DNA from 3 places in the Brevibacillus sp. NPDC003359 genome. Region 3 is predicted to be linked to each of the others. Evidence: a T-box and tRNA genes for the amino acid it is inferred to sense, from the RefSeq annotation. Region 3 holds a T-box; the other regions hold tRNA genes.
The links. A T-box is a leader RNA that pairs with one kind of tRNA and senses whether it is charged. The one in region 3 lies ahead of argS (arginine--tRNA ligase), so its partner is inferred to be a tRNA-Arg.
Positions count from the first base shown of each region.

Region 1: it has a tRNA-Arg gene. The T-box ahead of argS (arginine--tRNA ligase) is inferred to sense a tRNA for this amino acid. The anticodon was not compared.
Region 2: it has a tRNA-Arg gene. The T-box ahead of argS (arginine--tRNA ligase) is inferred to sense a tRNA for this amino acid. The anticodon was not compared.

Region 1 is NZ_JBIAOR010000031.1:12,209-17,111, forward strand. Features, by position in the region: gene ACFYU8_RS31045 (hypothetical protein) at 1-63, shown strand, start outside; gene ACFYU8_RS31050 (DUF7832 domain-containing protein) at 595-1,020, shown strand; gene ACFYU8_RS31055 (hypothetical protein) at 1,060-1,569, opposite strand; tRNA gene ACFYU8_RS31060 (tRNA-Arg) at 1,713-1,789, opposite strand; gene ACFYU8_RS31065 (YcdB/YcdC domain-containing protein) at 1,897-3,546, opposite strand; gene ACFYU8_RS31070 (RNA polymerase sigma factor) at 3,533-4,069, opposite strand; gene ACFYU8_RS31075 (YcdB/YcdC domain-containing protein) at 4,115-4,903, opposite strand, start outside.
Region 2 is NZ_JBIAOR010000006.1:210,642-215,544, reverse strand. Features, by position in the region: gene ACFYU8_RS17550 (FecCD family ABC transporter permease) at 1-966, shown strand, start outside; gene ACFYU8_RS17545 (hypothetical protein) at 1,338-1,820, shown strand; gene ACFYU8_RS17540 (hypothetical protein) at 1,874-2,356, shown strand; partial or broken gene ACFYU8_RS31520 (transposase) at 2,439-2,588, shown strand; partial or broken gene ACFYU8_RS17535 (transposase) at 2,700-2,990, shown strand; tRNA gene ACFYU8_RS17530 (tRNA-Arg) at 3,113-3,187, opposite strand; gene rpoN (RNA polymerase factor sigma-54) at 3,428-4,801, shown strand; gene ACFYU8_RS17520 (glutaredoxin family protein) at 4,801-4,903, shown strand, end outside.
Region 3 is NZ_JBIAOR010000001.1:68,054-72,956, reverse strand. Features, by position in the region: gene ACFYU8_RS00185 (YcdB/YcdC domain-containing protein) at 1-475, opposite strand, end outside; gene ACFYU8_RS00180 (sigma-70 family RNA polymerase sigma factor) at 466-1,038, opposite strand; gene ACFYU8_RS00175 (hypothetical protein) at 1,225-1,719, shown strand; T-box leader at 1,763-2,027, shown strand; gene argS (arginine--tRNA ligase) at 2,076-3,791, shown strand; gene ACFYU8_RS00165 (thiolase family protein) at 4,090-4,903, opposite strand, start outside.

The sequences.
Region 1 (4,903 bases), on a different contig from region 3:
GATTTATATCCCGTCGAGTATTTGTTAGCTCCGCAGTTTATTTTAAGTGAGTATACGTTATAGAATGGAATGAATAACCCGTCTCCAGCTAGGCTGAGGACGGGTTTTTGCTTATTACTGGTTTCTATTTGAGGAATTAATTTGATCAAACAGCCCGCTTCAAATTGCTGAAACAGTCCACCACCATACTGCTTTTTTTCTTCTACTCTTATTTCTCTCTTTTTGGGTGGGGATTGTTGAATCGGTGTTCTTTCTGGCTTTACTGGAAGAGGAGCTGCCTGTACTAGATGATCCTGAACTACTGGAACTAGACGAGCTTGACCCTCTAGATGATGCAGGTTCTACAGGAAGGATTAACAGACTAATGATTACACCGCTAACAAAAAAGGCAAGCAGTTTCCGCATGAAAGATGACCCCTCTTTGAACCAGCCAATGGTTCTCTCTCTAAATAACAGTTAAATACTACCACTTCGCATCATGGCAATGCCGTAAAATTCCTATGCTTCTTTCTTCATCCTCTTTTGACTATTTATCATTACATCTATCCTGTATAATTTTTGGAAACTGAGCAAATAGAAAGAGAGGATCTGCTAGTGGCAACGATATACGATAAAGCGAAATATCATTATGAAAACTTTGAGGAAGATCTTCCTCGAAAACAGGCCTACGTACATACAGGTTTTTTCATCGGCTGGTTGATTGAAAATGATATGGTTAGCGAGGATTTTCAGAAGAGTTTCGAAAGCCTGATCGCTGATTTTAAACAAAGGAAGATGACTGGCCCTGAAGTCTATGAGAAGACGGGTGGAGTATTTGCTAAAGACATGTTGAATGAAGTAGGAAATCAGTTCGCGATGTTTTACTTCGATTTCGATACGGGGGAGTATCGCTATCATTATCTAGAAGCGTTTGATTGTGAGCCAAGTGTGTACCACGTGGAAGATACTTGGGAGAATTACGATCATATCAAAGATTGGATCGACAATGAGTACGAGTACTGGTGCGAGAAAAATGAATAAGACCGCGTAACCACGCGGCCCTACGGTCAAGTCGCTATCCTATTTCTTCAGGATAAAATCAGAAATAACTGCCTTTTCCCATTGGATTCCTTTTGGACTCACATTGGTGTAAAGGGTTATGGAGTCCGCATCTTCAACTACGGCTTTCAAATGAAAGTTCATGTCCTTGGGCTGCAAATATTCATCATACAGCTGTTGGTAATGGGGATCGTTCTTTTCTTTTGCGGCCTTGATGTAGTCCACCGTCTCAGGGTCTTTCTCAAAGTTTTTGTATTTCACTTGATACGCGAATGTCGCTTCTACTTTTCCGTCCACTGTTTTCTCTTCATAATCTGATACAGTAAACTCGACGAGCTCATAGTAGGGGGAGAAAGCTTTTTTGCACTCTTCTTCCATATAGCTTGCGATTTGGTTATAGCTTGAAGAGTTGTCGACCGATTGTTTCTGTTCTGTGCCAGCGTTCGTTACTTCTTTTGCAGGTGGCGACTCTGTCTTATCCTGTACGACCGCATCTGAGCTGCATCCGCTGAAGAAAATCGTCAAGACCATAGCCATACACACTACGATCACTTTTTTCAAAAGAAATCCCCCCCTTATTTCGTTCGTCATTTGATATACGTTATACATTTCAGACATGATACACGTCTCAATAAAAAAGAAAAAACCTTGATACACCAAGGTTTTTCCTACAATGGCGTCCCCGAGAGGATTCGAACCTCCGACCTACAGTTTAGGAAACCGTTGCTCTATCCTGCTGAGCTACGGGGACGTGATACTTACATTCACTTCCATTATAGTGAGATTGCTCGTTTTTAGCAATCAAGGACCAGGGTGAATATGCCCTGGTCCTTCTTCATCTCTGTCCATTCATCACCGTTATTCTTGTACCCCTTCAAGTACAGCTCCGGTTATCGCTTCAATAGATGTCTCGATTCCTTTTTCCTTGTTAACATGGTATACAAGAAGCGGCTGCATGTCAGCTGTGCCGTTTTGATTGGTCCAGATATATGCAAGTGCCAGCGGCTGGTTTTTTTTCATTGTTGCCTCAGCGGCGTCCTTGGAAATCGCTTTGGCAGGGTCCGGGAAGCTAGTGGCTTGTTGTCCAAATGAACCTGACATGCCTACAACTTCTCCCGTGCCTGTATCGACAATCACCTCATAAGTGTGGTCGATTACGGAGATACCCTGATACATCTTGTTAAAATGGAATCGGATCTCTGCTGCTTCCCTTTTGATGCCTGTCATCTCCAGCTCTTTGATCGACTCGTCCAGGTAACGTTGCAGATGCTCAATCACAGATGGTAAGAAGACTTCCGGCGAAGCGGCCTGATTTTTGCTGGAAGAGGTCCTTGAATCTTTGCTTTTGTTCACTCGATAGGATAGCAATTGTCCATTCTCATGAAAACGAGCTGACAGTTCTCTTCCTTTCTCCGACCAGTGCATCTCCCTTATTCTATCCCTTCCGAAAGATACCGATCCTTCCCAATTATCAGTAGCGAAAGGCAAGCCAAATTCCTGTACAAGCAAGGAAAGAGCCTCTTCGCTTCTATTCGCTTCTATTCGTCTACCTTCAGCAGCTACAGGTATGACCCTTTTTCCTTCATTCTTTTGTATGGGTATACCTATGCTCGAGACAAACGTTCCTGTACTGGCATCGACGAACCCGGAAAATTCCGGCTCGTAGCGTAAGGAGGCTGTCGTCCCTCCCTTTTCCCGGTACACCAAACGCAATGTAGAAGCAATCGCTTCTTCCGCCTCTTCTTTCGATAGTACGTCTGTCGGTTTGGGAATCTGCGCAAGAGACTGGATTTGGTCTGATTGCTGAGAGATTTGAAACCGTGATACCTCGTCACCATTCATTTCAACCGTATAGCTTGCTTCATATACTGGAATGCCATGAATAATCCGACTAAATCCTACCGTTCCACTTTTTAAATCTGACTGTGATGGATTATACCGATAATGCATCCCTTCTTCCCCTAGCATCTCCTGCACATAAGCTTCTGCTTTTTTCACAGCAGGAGGTATTGGTGCTGTATTCGTTACGGTTACAGGCTGCTTTATCTGCGAAGTGGAAACGGATGGCATAGTCTTCGCTGGCGGTTGTTTTTGTTCTAAGGGCTTGGTTGTCTTCTCGAAACGATTTGTTGTGACAGGTCTATTTATGATCGTGTTCTCTTTCCTCGTAATTGTGGGTGGAGGTGTGGCCGGCGACGGCTGGGCAGATTCGAAAGTGGGAGCGGGAATAAAGGTCGAGGAGGGTTGCTCATGCTTCATTGTATAGCTCCACAATGTATGAAGGCTCTGCTGCCCACTCTCCGTGGACACCCATCCTCCCAACAGCACGATTGCAACAACACCAGCCACACGATTCCCTAAACGCTGAAAATGAATGCGTCGCTTAAGTCGATTGGTTTGAATTTCTAAACGTCGCTCTGTCTCCCTGATATATTCCAGTCGAGGAGGCGATTCCGTTTCCTTTAATCGTCTCAGTCGGTTTTCCAGCTCTTCTTCATGCCAGCTCATGTGGAACTCCCCCTTCCAACGAATCCTTCAGGTAGTGCTGTAATTTTTTCAGAGCCCGATGATAAATGACCTTCACCTTCGCCTCCGAAATATCCAGAAGCTCCGCCGTCTCCCTGATGCTGTACCCTTCTATACTGCGCAGGATGACGACCATGCGATATGATGGCTTCAGTCTTTGTAACGCATCTTTGATCTCCCGCATTTCTTCCTTATAATCCAACTCTACTTCTGGTATCCCGTGTTTTGCTGTTAACCGTGTCAACCAGTTTTCGGAAACCAGTTCATACAGCTTCTGCTTGCGATAATGATCGACGGCAATATGCTTCGCGATAGAGAACAGCCAAGTCTTTACAGTTACTCGTCCATCGTAAGTCGGCAGTACCTTCACTACACGGGTAAACACTTCTTGCGTCAAATCTTCGGTTTCATTCTGGCTTCCGGTGAAATGGAACAAGAAACCGTAAACAGCCAGGTAGTGTTGTTGATAGATACTTCTCATTTTTTGATTGAGGTCGTCATCCATGCGCACATCCTCCTTTCCCGTATGTTGTTCGATCCTTGATCAAGATCAGTCGGTTTTTTTATCCTCATCTTGAATAATTTTTCCAGTAGATGCATCTATTTGACCATCGAACCATCTATACTCGCTCGCTAGTTTGTATACCAAGACCGCTTGGTTCCCGTTATTTTCAGGATAAAAATACTCCAGTTGAAATTGCTTCAGGTATTCCTGAGCTGCCTGTTCTGCAGTGACTCCTGCCTTTAGATCAGGTAACTGTTCGACGAAATCCGTTTCGCTGGTCGTTCCCATACTCGTGACCTTTCCGTTTACGATGCAGACATAGAAGCTTCTGTCGTTTACGGGTATCCCTTGATGCATCTTGACGAATTCAAATTGGAATCTCCCACGTTCCTCTCCTTTCAGATCACTTGTATCACTGATTTCCATCATTTCCCCCATATCAGTTGGTACATATTTTTCCATTTCCTTGATGGCTCGCGCGCGTGCTTCTTCCCTCGTCATACTATTTTTCTCTATTCTCGGTACTTGTTTAGAAAAGGACAGAATCTCTCCTGTTTTCTCCATTACTTTTACTTCAGTTTCATCGTCTGTATCTTCCTTCCATATAAATGCCTTGACCCCCGTTTTCGGAAAACTCTCTTCCTCCCATTCCCCTGCTTTTATGTCTACGTTATGTTCCTGTTTCACGTAAGCGGAAACGTCCTCTTTTGTTTTTGCTGTCAGTTTTTTAGCTTGCGGCGTAACTTTAATGAGTTCTCCTGTCAGGTTATACTTCTGTTGTGGAACGTCCAAGGGCTTCCCTGTCGTTGCATCCAGATACCCTGAAAACATGGG
Region 2 (4,903 bases), on a different contig from region 3:
AATTTCATCCTATTTTTGCTGTTATCTGTTGTGATTGTATTGAGTATTGGCTTAGGAAGCTTGCATATTCCTGTGTGGGAAGTCATTAAAGCTTTTGTGGGAGCGGGCAGTGAACAGAATGAATTGATCGTGCTCGATTGGCGGTTGCCTCGCGTTGTCGTTTCGGTCATGGTGGGGGCTTCCCTGGCAGTATCGGGGGCCATCCTGCAGTCCTTGGTGCGAAATCCGTTAGCTTCGCCTGATTTGATCGGGACTACAGCAGGAGCGACGGCAGCAGCAGTGGCATTTATCACATTTGCAAAAGATGTAAGTGTCCAATGGATGCCATTAGTGGCCTTGATCGGTGGATTGTTAACCGCTACGCTTACGTATTTAACTGCGTGGAAAGAGGGAGTCTCTCCTTTTCGCCTCGCGCTTGTCGGTGTATGTATCTCAGCAGGCATGGGGGCATTGACCATCTTTTTTCTGGTGATCACTCAAACCCACAAAGCCTCAAACGCACTCGGGTGGATGACTGGAACGGTGTACGGAATGTCTTGGGTAAATGTCATGACGTTGCTTCCGTGGACTGTTTTGTTTCTCGTGGCTACGATTTTCCAAATCCGTTATTTGAATGCGCAGGAGCTCGGTGATGATATCGCCAAAGGCATCGGCGTAGCAATTGATAAGAAACGGTTGCTCTTGATTGCAATCAGTGTGGCACTAGCAGGTGCTGCGGTCGGCGTGGCGGGAGGAATCAGTTTTATCGGTTTGATGGCTCCACATATCGCGCGCAGGCTAGTAGGCTCTGCGTACGGCTACTTGCTGCCGGCTTCCGCCGTTTTGGGCGGGATGCTCGTCGTCTTGGCTGATTTGATTGGGAGAACAGTGTTCTTACCACATGATTTGCCAGCAGGTATTTTTACCGCAGCAATTGGAGCGCCGTTTTTTGTTTATCTGTTGTATAAAACGAGGAATTATCAGTAGGTAATATCAGTGTGTTTATCTATAGACGAGGGAAAGCCCTGGAGGAAAGTAAGATTCCAGGGCTTTTTTGTATTCACCATTCTGCAATTTATTACAAAATATTACAAATATCGAATTTACAAAACGGTTTAAATACGGTAAAGATTAGTAGGGTTTACATTTATGATAATCGATGGAATTAATCGTGAAAGGCTTTTTTGTGCATGGTCCCCCAAAAATATGAGGAATAGCAAAAATCGATAAATATCGAGTTTATTCTTGCTTAATCACCAAATTATTGCAAAAATTTACAAAACTATTATTTACAATTGAGCTATAAAATGGTAAATAATAATAGTACCTACTATTACAGCTTTTGGAGGGGTTTATTCGTGAAAAAAGTCGTAGCAAGTCTATTGAGCCTGTCACTCGTTTTATCTGCCTCTGTATCTGCACTGGCTGCAGAACCTGTAAAAAGCTCGAAAGCATCTCAAAAAGCTGCATCAGCAAACGATCCTTATGAGCCAAATGACAGTCCTGCATTTGCTCCTTATATTAATTCGAATACCTCATATACAGCAGCGATTAATCACAATAGAGATGCTGACTATTTTAATTTTTATGCGAAACCTGGAGATTTTACATTGGCATTCAGTAGATTATCTGCAAGCAACCACACGTTTGACATCTTGGTGAGAAAGCAAGGCGGAGAGACAATAAAAAGCCAATTTCGTATTAAGGGCAATACAACTTTATCAGTAAATATCCCAGAAGAAGGGAGTTATTACATCTATATTGTATCTGCAGATGCAGCTTTCGATTCGACCCCAATAACTCCTATGCCTTATTCATTTAAAGCAATTTTTAATCAATAAGATCACTTACAAATACTCACAATTCCGTACCAAGTTATTAGGAGGTAACATACATGAAAAAAGTCGTAGTTAGCTTGTTGACCCTCGCAGTAGCATTATCAGCATCTGCTTCAGCATTTGCAGCAGAACCGGCTAAAAATATGAAGTCTTCCCAAAAAGCTGCTGCTTCAGTGACTGATCCATACGAACCAAATGATAGTGTTGCATTCGCTCCATATATTAATTCGAACGTTTCATACACAGCTGCAATTAATCACTATAGAGATTCTGATTATTTTAATTTTTACGCAAAACCAGGAACGTTTAATTTTGCATTCAGCAGCCTGTCATCAAGTACTGAGCCGATTACAATCTTGGTGAGGAAGCCAACAGGAGCGTTTCTACATAGAGTTGTTACCAAAGGTAATACATCTTTTTCAGTAGATATCCCGGAAGAAGGCCAGTACAGCATTTATCTGGGGACGCCAAATGCAATATTAGATAATAGACCAATAGAACCAATCCCTTATTCTTTCAAAGCGATTTTTAACCAATAATTGTAACGCACGAAAAACAGTCCTTAATTGAACTGCACCCCAATTGTTAGACACACCTAACAATTGGAGGTGCAGTTTTTTTATGGCTAAATTTTCTCCAGAAGATAAATTATCAGCGGTTTTACGCTGTTTAGACGGCAAAGAAACACATGCCTCTATTGCTACATCTATTGGTGCACACAAAAGTATGATCGGCGTTTGGGTGACACAATACGAGCAAAATGGCGTGGAAGCCTTCGGAAAATCCTATACAAGCTACACGGCACGCTTTAAACTGGACGTACTCAATTATATGATTACCCACGGGACGTCTCCGAATGAAACTGCCGCCATTTTTCAAATAACGGATCAAGGTTGGCATTATCAGATGAGTAAGTACCAGCATGCATTAAAAGAAAAGAACATCACGCAGAGTATGTCTAGAAAAGGAAATTGTTATGATAATGCCGTCATGGAGAACTTCTTTGGCATCCTCAAATCGGAAATTTTTTATACGCAGGAATTTGAGAGTATTGAACATTTTAAGAAGGAGTTAGCAAACTACATCGACTACTATAACCGCAAACGAATTAAGACAAAATTAAAAGGCTTGAGTCCGGTACAGTACCGAACTCAAACCTTACATGCCGCTTAACTACATTTCGTGTCTAACTTTTCGGGGTCACTTCATAATCGGGCTGTTTTTTTGTTTCCATCTGGATTCAACATAAAAAAGCGACCTCTTGAATCCAAGAGATCGCTTATTGTTTGCACGTATGGTACGCCTGAAGGGAATCGAACCCCCGCACATGGTTCCGGAGACCATTGCTCTATCCACTGAGCTACAGGCGTATATTGTGACGACAACTTTTATTATAAAACATCGGGAATCTCAATGCAAACGAAAAAAGTAGTTCAACAGAAAAAACTAGCGATAAGGTAAGCGAGAGTGAAAAAGCCATTGGAGAAGATCTTTCGACATATTTTGTGTTCTGCTTCATCAATTTGGCAGGAAAATTGCATGAGAGAACGAATATAATGAAAATAAAGAGTCATCGAGCAGCAAGAGCAAGTGCGAAGGAGGCGAGCTTCATGAACATGGGATTGGGGTTATTTCAAGAACAAACACTGAAATTAGTGATGACGCCGGAACTACGCCAAGCGATTACCATATTGCAGTATTCAGCCATTGATCTCATCTCCTATTTGCAGGATCAGGCAAATGAAAATCCTGTTTTCGACCTTGAAGTGGCTGGAGAAGTCGCTTCTGCAAAAGCAGAGAAACCAGCTCCTGAGATTGACTGGAAAGAAATTGTGGGCAATCGTGCGACAGGTGAGTACCCTTCGTCGAAAAATGAAAGCACTTACAATCCACTGGATTACGTCCAGCAAGGTGCGGAGACGTTGTACGAACATCTGGAGCGTCAACTCGGCTATGTAAAAGGATTCTCGTCGCTGCAAAAACAGATCGCTCTCTTTTTGATCGGGAATCTGGATGAGAAAGGATATTTGGAGATTACACTGGAGGAAGCGAGTTCGCGCCTAGGTGCTGAAGTGCTCGAGATTGAGGACGTATTGTCCGTTTTGCAGCATTTTGATCCTGTAGGAGTAGCTTCACGCAGCCTGGAAGAATGTCTTTTGCTGCAGCTCGGGCATTTGGCCCTCGATGACGAAAAGATCGTTCAGGTCGTTCGCAACCACCTGCAAGATTTAGCGGACAATCGCTACCAGCGGATCGCAGACAAAATCGGCTGCACGCCGCAAGAGGTACAGGCGATGGCAGACCTGATCCGTACGCTGAATCCGCGTCCAGGAGCGGCCTTTTCTACAGTAGAGACAAGATATGTCATTCCAGATGTGACCGTAGAGAAAGTCGGGAATGATTATGTGGTATTGGTCAATGATGTCGCTGCACCGCGGCTGAAAATCAACAGCTTCTATGAAAAAATGCTGAGCCAGCAAAAAAGTCAGGATGAAGCCAAACAGTTCATTCATGATAAGCTGAATGCCGCTATGTGGTTGGCAAAAAGCCTGGAGCAGCGCCGCCTGACTCTCATGCGCGTAACGCAGGCCATCCTCGATATGCAACGGGAGTTTTTTGATCGGGGGATTCATTATTTAAAGCCCATGACACAAAAGGAAATAGCAGAGCGGGTCGGCCTGCACGAATCAACGATCAGTCGGGCAACCAGCAACAAATACGTCCAGACACCGCGCGGGATCTTTGAGCTGAAGTATTTCTTCACGTCAGCACTCTCAACTTCCAGCGGGGAAGCGACTTCTTCTGAGAGTGTGAAGCGCAGAATCAAAGTGCTGATCGAGCAAGAAGATCGGAAGTCCCCGTTATCTGATCAGAAGCTGGGTGAGATGCTGCTGACAGAAGGGATTGAAATCTCCCGCCGCACGGTTGCCAAGTACCGGGAAGAAATGCTGATCCCATCGTCGGCCAAACGAAAGAGGTTTTAATGGGAATGAATGAAGAAATGTTTGAAATTGTTGTGTACGGACGAAAAAAATGTCACTTATGCGATGAGGTGGAGCTCTATATTCGCGGTTTGGCGGAGGAGT
Region 3 (4,903 bases):
AGCTCTCAATTTTTCCAGTCTGGATATCATAAGCGACACTGGCACGTACATTGTTTCCTTCCATTAAGGTTATATCACTGATCCCATGGCTCGTGCTATCCACTCTTATTGTTGTCTTGCTTATGGCTGGGATCGCCTTTTTCAACGGCAAAATAGCCTCTTCCGGCGACACCTTTACGCTGTTCTGCTTTGCCTCTGTATTCTTTTTATTCGTTGCAGTCGTCGCGACCGCATTCGCTAAATTTTTTCCGCTCGGCATCTGTGGAAACCAGCCTTGTTGGTGCATGCCCACAGCTGTTACCGCCAAGCAAGCTGCTAGAGATCCTGCCATGAATATTCTGTTTCGGTTCTTGTGTTTATTCTGTGCAATCGCACCCCTGATCCGTAATTCCATCTCTTTTGTAAACCTCACTTCTTCTATAGATTCTTGACTCCCATTCCGTACCGCTTCTCGCATTTGCTTATCTACATCCATTCCAATCCCTCCTTTTCACACAATGCCTTAAAATGTTTTCGGGCCCGGGACAATTGGGTTCGTACGGCATCTTCTGAAATATCCAACACTTGCGCAATCTCTTTTATCGACAAATCTTCATAATAATGGAGTACCATGACTTTTCGGTACAGCGGCGAGAGCTTCATCACCTGCTCCGCTACTTGTACCTTGCTCATTCGTCCGATGACTGCCGATTCAACATTTGCCGTGTCTACTTTTTCCGGGGGTGCTTCCTCTTTGGAGAGGTATGTAGAAAAAATTTGGCAAAAGGACCATGAACGCAAATATTTGCGGGACTCGTTGATCGCGATTCGGTAAAGCCACGTTTTCACGCTACTCTGATGGCGGAACTGATCCAGACCCCGATACGCTTTTAAGAACACTTCCTGAGTAATGTCTTCCGCGATTCCCCTATCCTTGACGATCAAGTAAGCGAGCTGCACGATGTTGTCTCCGTACTCGCTCATGAGTCTCGTCAGCTTCTCCTCGTTGGTCAATTGAAGTGTCCAGTCCGCATCACTACTTTTGACACTTGCATTCACGCGCTGTTCACCTCCTTGTTCCGTGTTGATATGTATTTGATCCAGCTGGCTCGCTTTTGTGACAAGATTATCCAAATCTTTTATTCATCGTCCCCCTGCTGCACTCGTTTGCCCCACTTTCATTGTCAGAGCACACTGCTTTTGCTATCATGAGGCTTATTGTAGAGCGAAAGGAACGATACTATCATGGATGCCTTGCAAGCACGTGAAAAAGACAAATTTCTGTCCTGTTTGGAGATCATAAAAGAACTATCCACATCCGAATTTGAAACTTATTCCATCGTTAAGAATACCGAAACCGGGGAACATTATCTCCACTATTTTTTGTCCCACATTAACTTGTCCGAGGGAGGCAGAAAAGACGATTACGATCATTTCCTGCCGATTGAATCCGACGATATTTTAGGGATTATGTTTGGCGAACAGCCTTATCAGTTTCCGGAGAACTGGCGCTCCTCCTACTTGCGTAGTGGTAACGACAATCGATTGATTCCGTTCGATCCATCGGAAAATTTCGATCTGGATGAGGCCGCTGTTGCCGAGCTGGCCATGCTCGAAAAGCTGGAACAGTACAAAGAGCAAATGATGAACGCGGATAACCTCAGCTCGGTAGAAAGAGAAGAACTGACCAAGCAGTATTTCGCGGAATTAGATAAGATTTTGAAAAAACCGGAACAGTAAGTTGCATCCTGCCGGACAAAACAGCTATAATTCTAGAGACACAAACGAATCGTTGATGAGGAAAGTACTCCTTGTGCGAGGACGAAAGCGAGTCGGGGACGGTGTGAGCCCGATGCCAAACCATGTGAGGAAGCGCCCCTCGGAGATGCAGCCTGAACATCCTACGCCAGTCATCATTGGCAAAGGATCGTGTAGGGCTATGCCGGGACTGCCCGTTACAGCAGATCAAGCGGTTTTTGCCTTCCTGTTTCATGGGAGGGAAAAACAACAAGAGTGGCACCGCGGGAGTATAACCTCTCGTCTCTTTTTCACAGGAGACGTAGAGGTTTTTTTATTTTTGAAAGGGGAATATTCAAATGAGCTACAAACACCAAGTCGCTGAAAAAATTACCGCTGCGCTCTCCTCGATGGGCGTAGACACACTGACCAAAGAAGCTGTATACGGCATGCTGGAAACACCGCCAAATCCTGCGATGGGCGATGTTGCTTTCCCTTGCTTCCAATTGGCAAAAGCATTGCGTAAAGCTCCGCCGATGATCGCAGCAGAGCTGGCTGGACAGCTCTCCGGTGCTCCATTGCGCGAATCACAAGCAGTAGGTCCGTACGTGAACCTGTTCCTGGATCAAGAAAATGTGGCAGAGCAAGTAATCGGAACAATTCTTACCCAAGGCAGCACATACGGAAGCAACAGCATCGGTCAAGGACGCAAAGTACCAATCGATCTCTCCTCCCCGAATATCGCCAAGCCGTTTTCCATGGGTCACCTGCGCTCTACCGTTATCGGAAACGCGATTGCCAACATCATGGAAAAGCAAGGCTACGAGCCAGTGCGCATCAATCACTTGGGTGACTGGGGAACTCAGTTCGGTAAACTGATCGTTGCGTATCGCCTCTGGGGTGACGAAGCAAAGGTAAAAGCAGAACCGATCAAGGAGCTGCTCAGCCTCTACGTTCGTTTCCACGAGGAAGTGGAGAACGATACTACTCTGGAAGACCAAGGTCGTGAATGGTTCAAAAAGCTCGAGGATGGCGACGAAGAAGCACAGCATCTGTGGAAATGGTTCCGCGATGAATCTCTCAAGGAATTCATGAAGATCTACGACCTGATGAACGTAGCCTTCGACTCCACCCACGGTGAAGCATTCTACAACGACAAAATGGATCGCGTTGTTACGTTGCTCGAGGAAAAAGGTCTCTTGACTGAATCCGACGGTGCGATGGTCGTGAACCTCGACGAATACAATATGCCGCCATGCCTGATCAAAAAATCAGACGGCGCTACCCTTTACGCAACGCGTGATTTGGCCGCTGCCCTCTTCCGCCACGAATCGTACGATTTTGCGAAAGCAATCTATGTCGTAGGAAACGAGCAACGACTCCACTTCCAGCAGCTCTATAAAGTGTTGGAAAAAATGGGCTATGCGTGGTCCGCAGATATGCACCACATCCCGTTCGGCATGATGCTCAAGGACGGAAAGAAAATGTCCACACGCAAAGGGAAAGTTGTACTCTTGGAAGAAGTGTTGGCACAAGCGATTGCAGACGTCCAAAAAGTTATCGAAGAGAAAAACCCTACGCTGTCCAATAAAGAAGAAGTAGCTCTTCAAGTTGGGGTAGGCGCAGTTATTTTCCATGACTTGAAAAACTTCCGCCTGAATGATGTCAACTTCTCCTGGGAAGAAATGCTGACCTTCGAAGGGGAAACAGGACCATACGTGCAATACGCACACGCGCGTGCATGCTCACTGCTGCGCAGAGGTGGCTACCAGCCTGCAACGACGGTGAACCTGGCTTCCGGTGCACTCGACAGCAAAGAGGCTTGGGCAGTTATTACCCTCTTGAACGCGTTCCCAGAGGTAATCGAACGTGCTGCCGATAACTTTGATCCATCGCAAATCGGCAAGTATGTGATCGACCTGGCACAAACGTTCAACAAGTTCTATGCGAATGTACGCATCCTGGCTGACGAAGAAGATGTGAAAGCTTCCCGCCTCCAGCTCGTAGCAGCAGTCGTTGCTGTGCTGAAGGAAGGTCTGCGTCTGCTCGGTCTGGCGGCACCAGAAGAGATGTAAGAATGAATACGAAAAGCCGGTTGCCTTCCTCTTGTAGGAAAGCACCGGCTTTTTTGATTGTCCCGTGTCATCTTCAACCATTTGTCAGATAATGGAACTACGGCAGTTGAAAGAGGAGAGCAACGATGGGAAGAAGTGCACATTTCGTCAAGACGGATTTTACCTTACGTCTCACTGGCTTGCATGCGCTCTTCGCCTTAAAGAGCACGCTCACACTGCCTTTTCAATCGATCAAGCTTTCATGCAAAAAACCCCGACATAGCAACGTTCGGGGCTTTTTTATTTGCACATGTGGAGTTTACAACGTCAAATTTTCGTAGATCACGGACATCCCCATGCCACCTGCCATACACAGTGTCACCATGCCGTACTTCTCGCGTCTGCGCATCATTTCATTCATCAACGTCACAGTCAGTTTGGCACCAGTTGCTCCGACAGGGTGCCCCAAGGCAATCGCGCCACCATTGACATTCACCTTAGTCGTATCCAGCTCCAGGCATTTGATCACAGACAAAGCCTGGGCGGCAAATGCCTCGTTCAATTCGATGAGCCCAATGTCACCCTGCGTCAATCCTGCTTTCTCCAATACCTTGTGCGTGGCGGGAACTGGTCCGATTCCCATCACGTCAGGCTCGACTCCTGCGCTGGCAAAAGCCTTTATTTTCACAAGCGGAGTCAAACCCGCTTCCTCCGCCTTTTCACGAGACATCATCAATACAGCCGCTGCACCGTCATTCATCGGGCACGCATTTCCAGCAGTAATGGCCCCTTCTTTTTGAAAAACACTTTTTAGCTTGGCGAGCTCCTCCAGCTTGATATCATGGCGTACGGATTCATCCTGCGCAAAAACGCGGGTGCCTTTACGATCCTTGATTTCAATCGGTACGATCTCACTCGTGAACGTGCCTGCTTCGATTGCTGCCGCTGCTCTTACGTGGCTCTCGTAGGCAAAACGATCCTGCTCCTCACGGGAAATACCGTACTGTACAGCCAGCCGTTCTGCGGTCATACCCATATGCTCACCGGTCAGCGAGCAGATCAATCCATCGGACAAGAGAGCGTCCTCCATGGCCAAGTTGCCGAATTTACTGCCCCAGCGGTTCTTCACGAGG